DNA from 3 places in the Peribacillus sp. N1 genome. Region 3 is predicted to be linked to each of the others. Evidence: riboswitches for the same ligand, from Rfam matches in the RefSeq annotation. Region 3 holds a riboswitch; each other region holds the start of a gene.
The links. Region 3 has a riboswitch for cobalamin ahead of ACYP5M_RS15270 (ABC transporter substrate-binding protein). Riboswitches for the same ligand answer to the same signal wherever they lie in the genome.

Region 1 (4,731 bases), on a different contig from region 3:
TTTAAAAAGCCGCTCATTTGGATGGGCATTTTGCTTATACTCCCCGACAATGTCCGTAATCAGTTCAACAAGCTGTTCCGGTTCAATGCCTTCCGCCACCGGCTGACCCGGATGGGCTGTTCTTCCAACCGGTTTAGCTCCAAGAAATAAGTCGAACTTCCCTTTTCGGAAGACAATCCCGATATCATCCATCACAGCACTATAACAAGCCATCCCACACCCATTAAAACCGATGTTCAGTTCCTTGGGCATTTTCATTCCGCCAAGCACCCGGTGTATTTCGTCCGCATAAGGAATGGATTCCGCTTTTTCACCATCACAGAAATCACAGGCTTTTAATGTCAGTACATCTCCAATCGGCGACAAAAGAAAGTTTGCTGATTGCAATTTCCCCGTTATGACTTCCGGATCCGTTGTCGGAATCTTTAAGACGATTTTATGATTTGGCGTGTATTCCATCGTTCCCTTTTCCCCAACAACTTCCGCAAGTGTCATCATTTGTTTGGGAGTGAATTGTTTATTCGCCACACCTGGACTAACGGCAAGTTCGAATACCGACTCCATTTTTTGCTGAACAATCGGCTGAATGGATTGCTTAACGGTTTGACCCTTGACTCTTGACAGGGCCTCCATTGCCATTTCAAAGGAAGCTGGCTTCTTTTCTGGTGCTTTTGTAAGTAATCCAACTCCTCCAGCGGACTCGGTTAAGGTCTCTTGATCTAATGCCCACGGTTCCGCTTCTTTTTGCAGTCGCTGATGCGGCTTCAATGTTTGCTTTTCCGAATTCAAAGTATATTTTCTCTGATAGCCTCTTGGTGTGATGATTTTGTCATCATATAAAAAGGTGGATGAATTACCGATAATGACGGTGGTCAACATTCCAATATCGTGATTCAACATATCCTGCAAATTGGTTATGACAATATCCTGCCTATCGCGATAAGCACTTTTCACCAACCCGACAGGTGTATCCGGCGAGCGGTAGCGAAGGAGAATTTTCTGTGTTTCAACAATTTGCCGGGTCCGCCTGCCGCTGCGCGGATTATAAAGTGCAATGACAAAGTCTGCCATTGCAGCTGCTTCAACCCTTTTAGCGATCAGTTCCCAAGGAGTTAAATGATCACTGAGGCTGATCGTACACGAATCGTGCATGACTGGTGCCCCGAGTAAAGACGCACATGAGTTGATTGCAGAAATGCCAGGAATGACTTCAATGCCCACTCCAGTTTCTTCTTTCCAGCCTTTCTCAATCAATACTTCATAAACCAACCCTGCCATCCCGTAAACTCCGGCATCCCCACTGGAAATCACCGCCACTTTCTTTCCCAGCTCCGCTTGTTTCACTGCTTCCTGTGCACGTGATACTTCTTCAGTCATCCCCGTACTAATGATCGTTTGATCTGTAAGCAGTCCCTGAATGAGTTCAACATAAGTTTTATAACCAATGATGTAGTCACTTTCTTGAAGGGCTTCGACGGCACGTTTGGTAATGTGTTCAAAATTCCCGGGCCCAAAACCCACGACGAATAATTTACCGTTTGTACTCATTAAGACATCTCCTTTTACGCTTTGTTCTTTGAAATACCCGTATGAGCAGGAAAATCTGGATTAGGGGTCATTTCCCCATCATTGAATTGATAGATCATCTGTGGAACAAATTCACCATCATCGATATTACTGACGATCTGCCGACCGAATTCAGGCGTTTCCACTCGATACCAGTTTCCTTGGGGATAGGCAATCACAACGCAGGCATCCTTACATCTTCCGTTACAGCGTGTCCTGGTTGTATGGATTTTCAAATCAAGTCCCTTTGAAGTAATTTCATCGCGAATCGCTTGGGTTACTTCTTCCCCGCCCTTTTTCATGCAGCTGCTCCCATTACAAATCAACAGATGCGTATTTGTACCCATCAAGTTCCAAGTAGTCATCTTCTTCCTCCTGAGTTCAGGGAAAAGGCAAAATAAAAAACCTTAACATTAGAGTCAAGGTTTTAAAAAAACTATATGAATGAGAAGCCAAAGGCAAACATGCCAAATCCTTCCAAAATCGTCATAGTCCTTCTACCTTTCCCTCCGAAAAGTATCATGCAATTTTAAAAGCAGGTTTCCTGGCTTACGCTTCATTTTACTTTGTCCCTTCCCGGCATCATGCCAGTGGCTATCGACAATTTCATCAGCGTTTACAGTAGCGGGGGCTGCATCGGATTTTCACCGATTTCCCTATTATCCCTTGCTTATTCACACAAGGGCACTTTTAAAATGAAATATTTGGTTTTATTATACATTTCTAACTAACTTAATCTATCATATAACAACTTTATCAAAATTCAATAGTTTATTCCGACTGTTTAGAAAAGTTTAATAGTGTAAAACCAGTTAAAATCCTTTCCTTGCAACAAAATCCGTCCCGAAAAAAAAGATAGTGTAGCTGAAATTATTTCTTTATGGTACACTATACGAGAATTTTCAAAATAATTACATAAGTTTTATGGTGTTGAATTTCTCGGAATTCAACTTAAAAGGGAAGCCGGTGAAAATCCGGAGCGGTCCCGCCACTGTAAAGGGAAGTCCTATTACTTTAACTTTAATCCACTGTCAAATGAGATGGGAAGGATGTAATGGGATGATGAACCAAAGCCAGGAGACCTGCCATGAAACGTGAAACTGTTTCAGCCTACGAGGATGGGCGTGCGGATCAGGCAGAATGGCCCATGATTGCTTCATGCTGCAAAATTCCTGTTCATTACGCACTTCTTTCCTTTGAGAGAAGTGCTTTTTATGTTGGGCGCCGCTTTTCTTCTCAAGATTGATCAGAAAAATTTAAAAGTATTGAAAGGAGAAAGAATGAAAAGAACCAATTGGAAAATTATTTATTTTGTCATCTTGTTGCTTTTTATCCCGAACCGGGCAATGGCCATGCATATCATGGAGGGCTTTTTACCCATTGAATGGGCTATATTCTGGTGGGCCGTGACGTTTCCATTTTTAATCTTGGGTTACCGGTCCATTAGGTCCAAAGTTAGGGAAAATCCAGAAACAAAAATGATACTTGGCCTATCGGGCGCATTTGTATTTATTTTATCGGCCCTAAAGATTCCTTCCGTTACGGGAAGTTCTTCACACCCTACCGGAGTTGGTTTGGGTTCCATATTATTCGGACCATTGGCCATGAGTGTCGTTGGCTCCATCGTTCTGTTATTTCAAGCTGTTTTACTGGCTCACGGAGGATTGACGACATTAGGGGCCAATGCATTTTCCATGGCCGTTTGCGGACCGTTCATTGCTTACTTTGTCTTCAAGGGCGCAACTAAATTGGGGTGGTCTTTTTCACTTGCCGTTTTCTTGGCAGCTGCTTTTGGAGATTTAGGAACCTATGTGGTCACTTCCGTTCAACTTGCTCTTGCTTTTCCTTCCGAGGTAGGAGGATTCATGGCCTCTTTCAGTAAATTTGCAGGTATTTTTGCCCTGACCCAAATTCCCTTGGCAATCAGTGAGGGGTTATTGACAGTCGTCGTAATGAATTTCTTGAAAAAATACAATCTAGGTGAATTGAAATTGCTGCGAGTTTTTTCTAAGGAGGCCCGTTAATATGAAAAAAAGTCTACTGCTGCTTTTCCTGGTTGTCATTCTTGCAACCATACCGTTAATCACCCAACAAGGAACGGAATTTGGCGGTGCCGACGGCGAAGCTGAGGAAGCCATCACTAAGATCCATCCGGAATACAAGCCATGGTTCAACAGTATATGGGAGCCGCCAGGTGCAGAAACCGAAAGCTTATTATTTGCGCTTCAAGCTGCAATCGGAGCCGGTTTCATTGGATACTTCATTGGCGTGATGAGACAAAGGAATAAGCAAACCAAACAAGAATTGACAGAAAAATCGAAGCATGTTACTCATTGATAAATATGCCTATTTCAATGGGCTAAAGGATGTTCATCCGTTGGAAAAGATGGTTTTTGCACTTTCCCTTTTGCTGTTTTCGTTAACGGTAAGGGATATGACCGTTTCGCTCATCACTTTTACGGTGATGAGCGCTTTAATCATTTTTGCGGCAAAAATCCCGCTTTCCTATTATCTGAAATTACTTCTATTGCCAGGATTTTTTATACTATCTGGAACAATTACCATCCTTTTTTCTTTCACAAGCGAATTTACTTCGATATCGAATATATGGTGGTCCTGGAAGGTCGGGAACTGGCAAATATTCATCAGCGATGACAGCGTCGGTACAGTGTCCAATTTGATCACTGTTGTATTCGGCAGTATCAGCTGTTTATATTTCCTTACCTTAACTACACCCATTACCGTCATCCTATCCGTGTTGCGAAAACTAAAAGTGCCTTCCTTATTGATTGATTTAATAGAATTGACTTATCGCTTCATCTTTATTTTTTTAGATACAGCTTTGGCCATTCATCAAGCACAAGCTTCACGGCTAGGGTATGTTTCATTAAGGAAAGGCATACAATCTCTCGGATTACTAATCTCGTCTTTATTTTTAGGAGTATTGCAGCGCTCTGGGCAATTGACGATGGCCATGAACGCAAGAGGCTATCAGGAGAACCTTTCCTATCTCGAGGATACTTACACCTATTCCTCACGCAATTGGCTGATCGCGATAGTAATATTAGTAAGCTTAATCTTTATTAATGGATATTTGTAAATTGGAGGCAACCCAACAATGGACGAGCATATTTTTCATATAGAAGGCCTCACCCATCAATTCGC
Region 2 (4,731 bases), on a different contig from region 3:
TCCAGTTGGTCCAAATTGAATCGCGTCTTTTTATAATATTCATACGTATTTGGCGTCAAGCCTGGTGCGGTCACCTTGAATTTGAAGTTTTTCTTTTCTTCGTAAAATTCAATTTCATACAAAGGGTCGATGCCATCCGTGGAATTACCGATTTTGGCTGTCGATGAATTGGGGGCAATCGCCATTAAATATCCATTACGGGTTCCGTGTTCCTGTACGTCTGCTTTTAAATCCATCCATTTTTGATCTGTATAGTCACGGAGTTCGAAATAGTCCCCTGTATGCCAATCAGATCCTTCAAAATATGGGTATGATCCTTTTTCCTTGGCCAATTCGTTGGATGCCTTGATTGTTAAGTAAGCGATCTTTTCGTATAAAGCATCGGCATATTGAACAGCCTCATCGGATTCCCAATAAATATTCTGTGTGGCAAGTAAATGATGCCATCCAAACGTTCCTAAACCAATTGCCCGGTAACGTTTGTTCGAGATGGATGCTTGTTTGACAGGAAGATTATTCACATCAATGACATTGTCCAGCATACGGATCTGAATGGGAATCAATCTTTCCAAAACATCGCTGCCCACCGCCCGTGGCAAGTTAATGGATGAAAGGTTGCAGACAACGAAATCGCCGCTTTTACGAACCACAACAACATCTCCATCTTCTGTTTCATATTCATCCGTGATCGTCGAAGGGCTTAGGTTTTGGGCAATCTCCGTACAAAGGTTGGAACAATAAATCATACCTTTATGTTTATTGGGATTCTTCCGATTCACTTCATCGCGGTAGAACATATACGGTACGCCTTCTTCTAATTGAGAAATCATGATGCTTTTCATGATGTCCATCGCATTGATTTTTTCAAAGCTGTAGTTTGGAAGCGTGCCATTTTCTGCGGCCTCGACAGCAAGTGCATAATGTTTCCTGAAGCTTCCTTCGCCTTTCTTCTCGTCATAAAGATCTTCAAGTGAAAATCCAAGGGTTTGCTTAACGGTATGCGGATCGAAAAGATACCATTCTTTTCTGTCGCGTACAGCCTCCATGAATAAATCCGGTATGCAAACGCCTGTAAATATATCATGGGCTTTTAATCTGTCATCCCCGTTTTGTGTCTTCAAATCGAGGAAGCTCATGATATCTTTATGCCAGGCATCCAAGTAAATCGCGATGGCACCTTTACGTTGCCCCAATTGATCGACACTTACAGCTGTCTGGTTGAATAGTCGAATCCAGGGAGTCGTGCCGGAACTATTTCCAGAGAAACCCCGGATATCAGAACCAAGCGAGCGAACCTTACCAACGTAAAGGCCGACACCGCCGCCGAATTTAGATACTTTTGCTGCATCGTAGTTTGATAGATAGATGCCATCAATGGAATCTTCAATCGCGTCGATAAAGCAAGAGCTTAACTGTCCATGTGTTTTCCCAGCATTGGAGAGTGTAGGAGTCGCAACGGTCATATAAAGGTTGGACATGGCCCAGTATGCTTCTTTTATAAGTTGCAGGCGGTGCTCCGTTTTTTCCATTCGCATGATTTCCATCGCGATGATCATGAAACGTTCTTGCGGCAGTTCGTAGACCTTGTCCTTTTTTGGGCGGGCCAGATAGCGGTCGTTCAATAAGTAGATGCCTATGTATGAGAATAATTTATCTTTTTCCGGGTCGATCACCGAGCCCAATTCCTCAATTTCCGCTTTTGTATATGAAGATAGCAGTTCTGGCTTGTAAATTGGATAACGCTGACCTTCCGAAAGCTGGGAGAGTTCTGTGATCAGCTCATAGAATGGGCCATAACTCTTGCCTGCATAACCTCGATTGGCTTGTGCATCCCTATACATTGTATTCAACAGTTCTGCTGCAGCAACGAATGTCCAATCCGGAGCATCGATATCCACACCCTCAAGAGCGAGCTGAATCAGTTTTTTTGATGCCTGTTCTTCGGTTGAGTCACTTTTGCGATCAAGCCATTTTGTAAAACGCTTTTTGAACTTTTCCATATCGAGACGGCCTTCGAATTCCTTCGATAACATCTCAAGCTGGATGGATTTCTTTTCTGTTTCATTTTCACTTATGGTAGAGTTATATGTTTGAGTCATTAATAATCCTCCTTGTTAACTTCCGCTAAAATAAAAAAACCGCCCAAAGAATTGAGCGGATCAAACGATAGAATAAAAGAGCCATGAAAAAATAGCCGTTATACTATCGTTTCATCATCTCAATCCCCGAAGAATAAGAAACGTCAAAAATTCAAGGCAGGTCTCCTGACTCATGATCATCCTACTTTGAGTCCTTCCCGTATAGAGAGCTATACAGTGGGTTTCTCATTTCGTCACATTTACAGTTGCGGGGACAGTTCCGGGTTTACACCGGATTCCCTTTTCAGCCATCACTGGCACCTTGGATTATAAAAATTCTATATATAGTTATTGGTATAGATTATGTAATCAATATCTAGTATTTCTGCTTATATTATCGTAAGCCATATACGATGATAATTCAACTAATATATTTGAAAAAAACCAACCCTTATCTATTGACAAAGTGATGGCAGAGGGTGAAGGAATGAAAGATTTTATTGGGGAATGGATAATTCAAGCGCTGATTTTACGGGATTTTGTGTTAAAATAAAGTGTCTAGTAAAGGTGGCTCTCCCTTATTGCGGTGAGGGGATTCGCGGAAAAATATTTATGAAAAAGGGGATAAAATCTTGGAAAAAGTATTAGTTTTTGGACATAAAAACCCGGATACAGACACAATCTGTTCAGCAATCGCTTATGCAGATCTGAAAAAGCAGTTAGGTATCAACGCTGAACCAGTTCGTCTGGGTGAAGTGAATGGTGAAACTCAATATGCATTGGACCAATTCAAATTCGATGCTCCCCGTCTTGTGGAAAAAGTTGCAGGGGAAGCTGATGGCGTAATCTTGGTCGATCATAACGAACGCCAGCAAAGTGCTGAAGATATTGACCAAGTCCGTGTGTTGGAAGTTATCGACCACCACCGTATCGCTAACTTCGAAACGAGCGATCCTTTATATTACCGTGCGGAACCAGTTGGCTGTACGGCAACCATTTTAAATAAAATTTATAAAGAAAACGGCATTGAAGTTCCTAAAGCAATCGCAGGTCTTATGCTGTCTGCCATCATTTCCGATTCTTTATTGTTCAAATCACCTACATGCACGGAGCAAGACGTTGCAGCAGCTATGGAATTGGCTGCCATTGCGGGAGTCGACGCTGAAACATATGGCTTGGAAATGTTGAAGGCGGGAGCTGACTTGAGCGACAAAACGATCGCCCAGCTCATCACACTTGATGCAAAGGAATTTTCCATGGGATTGGCTAAAGTGGAGATTGCACAAGTAAATGCTGTGGATCCAAACGAAGTCCTTGCTAAGCAAGCTGAATTGGAAGCGGCGATTGAAGCGGTAATCGCTGTCAAGGAATTGGACTTATTCCTATTCGTCGTAACGGATATCTTGACTAATGATTCTGTTGCCTTGGCTCTTGGTAAAGCGGCTTATGCAGTGGAAAAAGCATACGACGTTTCATTAAACAACAACATCGCCGTCTTAGAAGGCGTTGTATCGCGTAAAAAACAAATCGTTCCGGTCTTAACGGACGTATTCAGCAAGTAATAAAGGAAAAGGGATGCTCATTATTTGGGCATCCATTTACTGTACATGCAAAAAAAGACTCAACCATCCATTAAGGATGTTTGAGTCTTTTTTCTTAATTCAAGGCTTCCTTTTCTTTTTCATAGGCGATGACAATCAATTCTTTATTGGCTTCCTCGCCAAGTTTGCTTTCAAAGCTTTTCAGTTCATTCAATAAATCCGGTGACAGATTTGCTGCTGTATAATCCTGCTCGGGTGTCATGCTTTTCGCTCCTTTCAAAAGGAATTGATTCATGTTATCTATTTTGTCGGTTTGAAAAGTTTCTATTCAGCAGAATGTTACTTCTTCAAGATATTTTACTTTCTGAGGTGGCGAGTTTTTCAAGCAATGACGAACTTTCTTCATCGAGCCCTTGGACTTGGACAGGTATTCCCAGAAGCTGATATTTAAGGATAACCGTATCAACAGCACCGACTGCTGAAGCATCCCAGATCTTGGAATGGGAGAAGTCGATGACGATTGCATCGGCTTTTTCCTTGAAGTCAAACTTCGAAACAAAGTCCTGGACAGAAGCAAAAAATATTTGTCCGCTGATACGATAAGTGATTTTCTTAGCCTGGATATCTTCCGTTTTCTCTGCTGCCACTTTAGAAATTTTAGCCGAGAAGAAAATCATGCTCAAAAGCACTCCGGCAAATACGCCTTTTGATAAGTCATGTGTATAAAGAACAATGAGGACCGTCACGATCATCACGGCTGCATCCGACTTAGGAGCTTTAGTGAGCCTCTTTAGGGAAGACCAGTCAAATGTCCCGATTGAAACCATAATCATGACCGCGACAAGTGCAGCCATCGGTATTTTAATAAGGACATCATTCAATACCACGATTAATATCATAAGGAATGCTCCCGCTACAAATGTCGAGAGCCGGCCCCTTCCACCTGATTTAATGTTGATACCGGATTGGCCAATCATCGCACATCCTGCCATGCCTCCAAAACATCCGGCGATTATATTCGAAATCCCCTGGCCTTTGGCTTCCCTATTTTTATTACTATCCGTGTCAGTCATCTCATCGACAATTTGAGCTGTCAATAACGATTCAAGCAG
Region 3 (4,731 bases):
TCATCCAAAAAAAGAATTTCAGGTTCTTGGGCAAGTGCCTGTGCCAGCAGAACCCGCTGCCTCTCCCCTCCTGATAATCGTTCAAAATGCAGATCCTGAAAATCGGCTACGCCCGTTTGTTCCATAACCCGTTGAACAATCGCTTCATCATCTGCGGACCAACTATGGAACCAACCTGATTGATGGGCATATCGCCCAAGCGAGACTGTCTCTTTAACTGTATAGGAGAAAGCTAATGAGGAATGTTGAGGGAGCACAGCAATGACCTGTGCAAGTTGTTTTGACGAATAATCCTTCAAATCCCTACCTCTTATCCGTACGCTTCCGCCCTTATAATCGAGCACCCCGCTAAGCATACCTAAGAGCGTCGTTTTTCCGCTTCCATTAGGACCAAGAATCCCGAATAATTCTCCTTTATGTACATCAAAAGAGACAGAGTCCAAAACAGCTTTGTTGTCATATCCACCTGTTAATCCTTTAACTTCAAGCATTCGTTTTTACCCTTCTCTCCGTCTCTTTAATAAAATCAGCGCAAATGCAGGTGCCCCGATAAGTGAGGTAATCACCCCGATCGGCAGTTCCGATGGGGCAATGACCGTCCGTGCTACAAAGTCTGCCAAAATTAAAAATCCGCTTCCTATCAGCAATGACAGCGGAAGCAAATGTTTATGATCAGGTCCCCATATCTTTCGGACAAAATGAGGAATGACCAACCCTACAAAGCCAATCGCCCCTGAAACGGCTACCGCCGCCCCCGTCAATGTCGAACCGGCTATCAAGATCCACATTTTCCGCCGCTTAACATTCACACCTAAGTGTTTTGCCCGGTCTTCCCCGAAAGTCATCGCATTCAATTCACTTGTATTCATGATCAAGATCAACGAACCAATGATAAAAAATGGCAAAATGATTGCAATATAATTCCATCCGCGCATTGAAACGCTTCCCATCAGCCAGCCGATGATTTGTCTTAATTCATCACCCGTCAGCGCAATCATCAATGAAATGAAGGCACTTAAAAACGAGCTGAAAATGATTCCCGTTAAAATGATCGTTTCCACTTTCATCGATCGATCCATTTTTTTTGCAAAAGTCAATACGCAGAGCATCGTGAGCACTGAGCATAAAATGCTCAATGCCGGAAGAGTGTATAAACCGATGAACGGCAGTGATATATTCAAGAATATTGTCAATACGGCGCCGACCGATGCTCCTGATGAAATACCTAATGTGTAAGGATCAGCGAGCGGGTTCCGGAGCAGCCCCTGAAATGCCGCACCCGCAATCGCCAGCGATGCCCCGACCAACCCCGCAAGCAACACACGCGGCAAGCGGATGTTCATCACGATATTCGTCAGCATCACATCCGGATCAGCGGAAATCGGCAAATGAAAGATCTCCTTGCCGATTATTTGTAAAAGTACGGGAATCGGTACTGACACCGAACCAAAGGAAATGCCTACCGTCATTGCGAATAACAAAATTAAAAACGCAATCAAATAGGCAAACGTCCATTTAGTTGTTAAATTGGTTCGGATAGACTGATTTGGCAAGTTCCTCTACTCCCTCTATCAAGCGTGGACCGGAACGGGTCACCAAGTCAGAATGGACATCAAAGACTTTGTTATTCTTAACAGCATTTACGTCTTGCCATCCTTTTCGGCCCTTCACTTCATTTGCTGAATCTTTCGTATAATAACCATAAGTTGTAATGATGACATCAGGATTTGCAGCAATCATCGACTCTTCATCAATCTTTGCCCAACCGTCCAATTCAGCAGCAGCATTATCCGCTGAAATAATAGTAAGCATCTCATTCATGAAAGTATTTTTTCCCGGTGTGTATATTTCCGGTGAAGGCGAAACTTCCACTAAAACGGTCTTCCTATCCTCTTCCTTTACGGATTTGGCTTTTTCCTCGATATCCTTGAGCTTCGTTTTCATATCCGCAACGATTTCGTTTGCCTTGTCATGTTCACCCGTTGCCTGTCCAATCATTTCAATAGACTCATAGACTTGGTCAAAGCTTTGTGCATCATTGACTACGAGGACATCTATTCCAGCATCCTTTAGCTGCTGTAAACCCTCATTCGAATTATGGGCACTTGATGCATGGGCAAGAACAAGGTCAGGCTTCATGGAGACAATCAGCTCCGTGTTCATTTCCATTCCGCCAACTTTTTCAATTTCTTTCGTTTCTTCCGGGTAATTATCATTATCGGAAACACCAATGACCTTTTTACCCAAACCAAGTGCAAAGACCACTTCCGTATTACTTGGTATTAACGAAACGATTTTCTTCGGTTTTTCTTCTATCGTTACTTTTTCCCCAGTTGCATCTTTAATCGTAATCGGGAAAGTTTTGTGTTGAGCATGTTTCGTTTGCTGCTGTTCTTTTCCTTCATCAGTAGCTCCACTGCAGCCGACCATCATGCCTGCAGTAAGCAACATCAACAATATCAGACCAAAAATTTTCTTCATTTTCATTCCCCACAATCTTTTTATTTAATTTCTTTCACCCAATAATCTCGGAAGATGCCCCCAAAACAAAAGCACCTCCCGTTAAACGGAAGGTGCTTGTATGGCAACAATATCATTACGGACTTCTTAGGGTCTGCCACACACCTTCCCATCCGCGTAGGTTACAGGTGTACGAATTTTGGCAGGTCTCCTGGCTCATGGTCATCGTCAACGGCACCTTCCCATATTTCATACAGTGGTACACAGCCGTCAGCTCCCATATACAGTGGCGGGACCGCGCTGGCATTTCACCAGCTTCCCTTTTAAGTCATTACGACACCAAATCGTTCATATGTATATAATTTTCATTGCCTTCATTATACACCATGTAAGAATCGATTATTATATGATTTTTCTGAACAGGTTCGAAATGACCCTTCCACACTCAATGATTTGAAGCATTTTCAATCAATGACGCAAACCCATCGACTGATAAACCGGGTGAAATCCGAACTCGATGCAGGGCATGCATCCCTTGTTCCCTTGAAGCTCCCCCAGGTTCGGTAGTGACTGCCATCTTGTATCCGGCTTCATCTGACAGCCTGAGAGTCTCTTCGTTATACCGGCCAACCGGGTAGGAAAGCACTGTCGTGTCCTGGTCGAGAATACGGTCGAATAGCTTCTTAGACTGGACCATTTCAGCTTCTTGCTGCTCTGCCGTCATGCGGTTCAGCTCCAAATGGTTGATAGTATGGCTTTCGATTGAAATCCCATTCCTGCTCATCTCCATCATTTGATTTTCAGTCAGGTGATGACCTTTATCAATGGACTTCCCGATCATGAAGACAGTTGCTTTCATATCATTTTCTTTTAATATCGGGAATGCCTCCGTGAAGTTATCTGTATAGCCATCATCAAAAGTAAGCCAGACACACTTCTCACTTGGCATCCGATTCTCGGTTAAAACGAGGAATGCCTCTTCAGGAGATAATGTATAGTAGCCATTCTCCCGAAGCCAAACCATCTGTGACCGGAATTCCTCACTTGGAACCCGAAGGCGATTACCTTCAGAAATGCTGTGATACATCAAGATCGGAAGCTGGACGGCGGACTCGGCCGTTATCCAGTCTCCCGTATCGATCTGGCCCTCCAATTCCTGCCCTGCCCCATTATCCGCCGCTTCGACCACTTCGATGTCATCTTCCGCAATCGGTGCAGCTGTTTTTGTGCCTATACCTTCTAAAATCTCTTGTGAGCATGCAGGTAAAATCAAAATCCCCAGCATTGCAACCATCCTTAACACTCTATATTTCCCCACTATCATTCTCCTAATTTTTTTATAGTAAAATAGTACCAGAAAACTAGTGATTAATAAAGTATTCCATTAAATGAAAAAAAGGGAAAGACGAGAGCTTAGTGACCTGTTAAGCATTTATGAGGATTTTTTTTAATAAGTATGTGCTATTAGCTTGAAAAGTTTGCCTATAAGAAATATAATAAATAAGTCGTCGACTTTTTTATATGTCCCAGTAGCTCAGCAGGATAGAGCGACAGCCTCCTAAGCTGTAGGTCGTAGGTTCGATTCCTATCTGGGACGCTAACTAAAAACCCTGTTACAATGCGGTTCTTCCGCGTAGTAACAGGGTTTTTTCTGTGATTTATGGGGCGGTTAGACAAAGTTAATCACAAGTTCATATAAAAAAATCCGAGCCCTGTAAAACACAGAACTCAGATTTTTTATATCAAGATAACCAATAGACCCAAACAAAATTCCCTTTAGCTATACTTACTTTCTATCTAAGCCTATCTCGTTGATTTTTTCTTCAAAAATAGGTCCGAAACTTTCAGAATAAGTATTCGTTAAATGTCTATTGTCCCGGTAAATTATAACATTACCAATAATGGGCTGAAATTCACCGTTCACTTTAAAGTAATCTGTTAAGTCAATTTTATGCAATGATTTATTCTCTTTTTCAAATTGTCTCCAAAAGCTTTCGTCTTTCTGATTATCTACTGAATTCATTTTTTTTGTTGTTTCTTCTATTCCATGTGTTTCTAATGATTCCAGTACATTAAAACTATATCTTGGATCATCACGAACCGCTAACACTTCAATACCATATTCATCTTTAACATACTGCAGCTGATCAACCATCTGTTGTTGTATTTTATTATTAGGCGTATCAGAAGCTGTGGCGTGAGAAATGACAAGATCTACATCTGCATCCTTTAGATAATCGAGAACATTATTGACCCAGATACCTTTCAAAT

Region 1: it holds a riboswitch for cobalamin, as region 3 does, so the genes downstream of both, ACYP5M_RS02345 ((2Fe-2S) ferredoxin domain-containing protein) here and ACYP5M_RS15270 (ABC transporter substrate-binding protein) in region 3, are expected to answer to the same signal.
Region 2: it holds a riboswitch for cobalamin, as region 3 does, so the genes downstream of both, ACYP5M_RS19595 (ribonucleoside-diphosphate reductase subunit alpha) here and ACYP5M_RS15270 (ABC transporter substrate-binding protein) in region 3, are expected to answer to the same signal.

What each region holds. Positions count from the first base shown of each region.
Region 1 covers NZ_BAAHZO010000001.1:504,305-509,035, reverse strand. The annotation lists gene cobJ (precorrin-3B C(17)-methyltransferase) at 1-1,548, opposite strand, end outside; gene ACYP5M_RS02345 ((2Fe-2S) ferredoxin domain-containing protein) at 1,563-1,931, opposite strand; cobalamin riboswitch at 2,084-2,273, opposite strand; cobalamin riboswitch at 2,475-2,670, shown strand; gene ACYP5M_RS02340 (hypothetical protein) at 2,654-2,812, shown strand; gene ACYP5M_RS02335 (energy-coupling factor ABC transporter permease) at 2,847-3,590, shown strand; gene ACYP5M_RS02330 (energy-coupling factor ABC transporter substrate-binding protein) at 3,592-3,903, shown strand; gene cbiQ (cobalt ECF transporter T component CbiQ) at 3,890-4,666, shown strand; gene ACYP5M_RS02320 (energy-coupling factor ABC transporter ATP-binding protein) at 4,685-4,731, shown strand, end outside.
Region 2 covers NZ_BAAHZO010000005.1:224,022-228,752, reverse strand. The annotation lists gene ACYP5M_RS19595 (ribonucleoside-diphosphate reductase subunit alpha) at 1-2,099, opposite strand, end outside; cobalamin riboswitch at 2,238-2,418, opposite strand; gene ACYP5M_RS19590 (manganese-dependent inorganic pyrophosphatase) at 2,711-3,640, shown strand; gene ACYP5M_RS19585 (hypothetical protein) at 3,735-3,881, opposite strand; gene ACYP5M_RS19580 (SulP family inorganic anion transporter) at 3,967-4,731, opposite strand, start outside.
Region 3 covers NZ_BAAHZO010000003.1:477,592-482,322, forward strand. The annotation lists gene ACYP5M_RS15260 (heme ABC transporter ATP-binding protein) at 1-491, opposite strand, end outside; gene ACYP5M_RS15265 (FecCD family ABC transporter permease) at 498-1,553, opposite strand; gene ACYP5M_RS15270 (ABC transporter substrate-binding protein) at 1,516-2,481, opposite strand; cobalamin riboswitch at 2,645-2,819, opposite strand; gene ACYP5M_RS15275 (polysaccharide deacetylase family protein) at 2,906-3,754, opposite strand; tRNA gene ACYP5M_RS15280 (tRNA-Arg) at 3,984-4,057, shown strand; gene ACYP5M_RS15285 (acyltransferase family protein) at 4,247-4,731, opposite strand, start outside.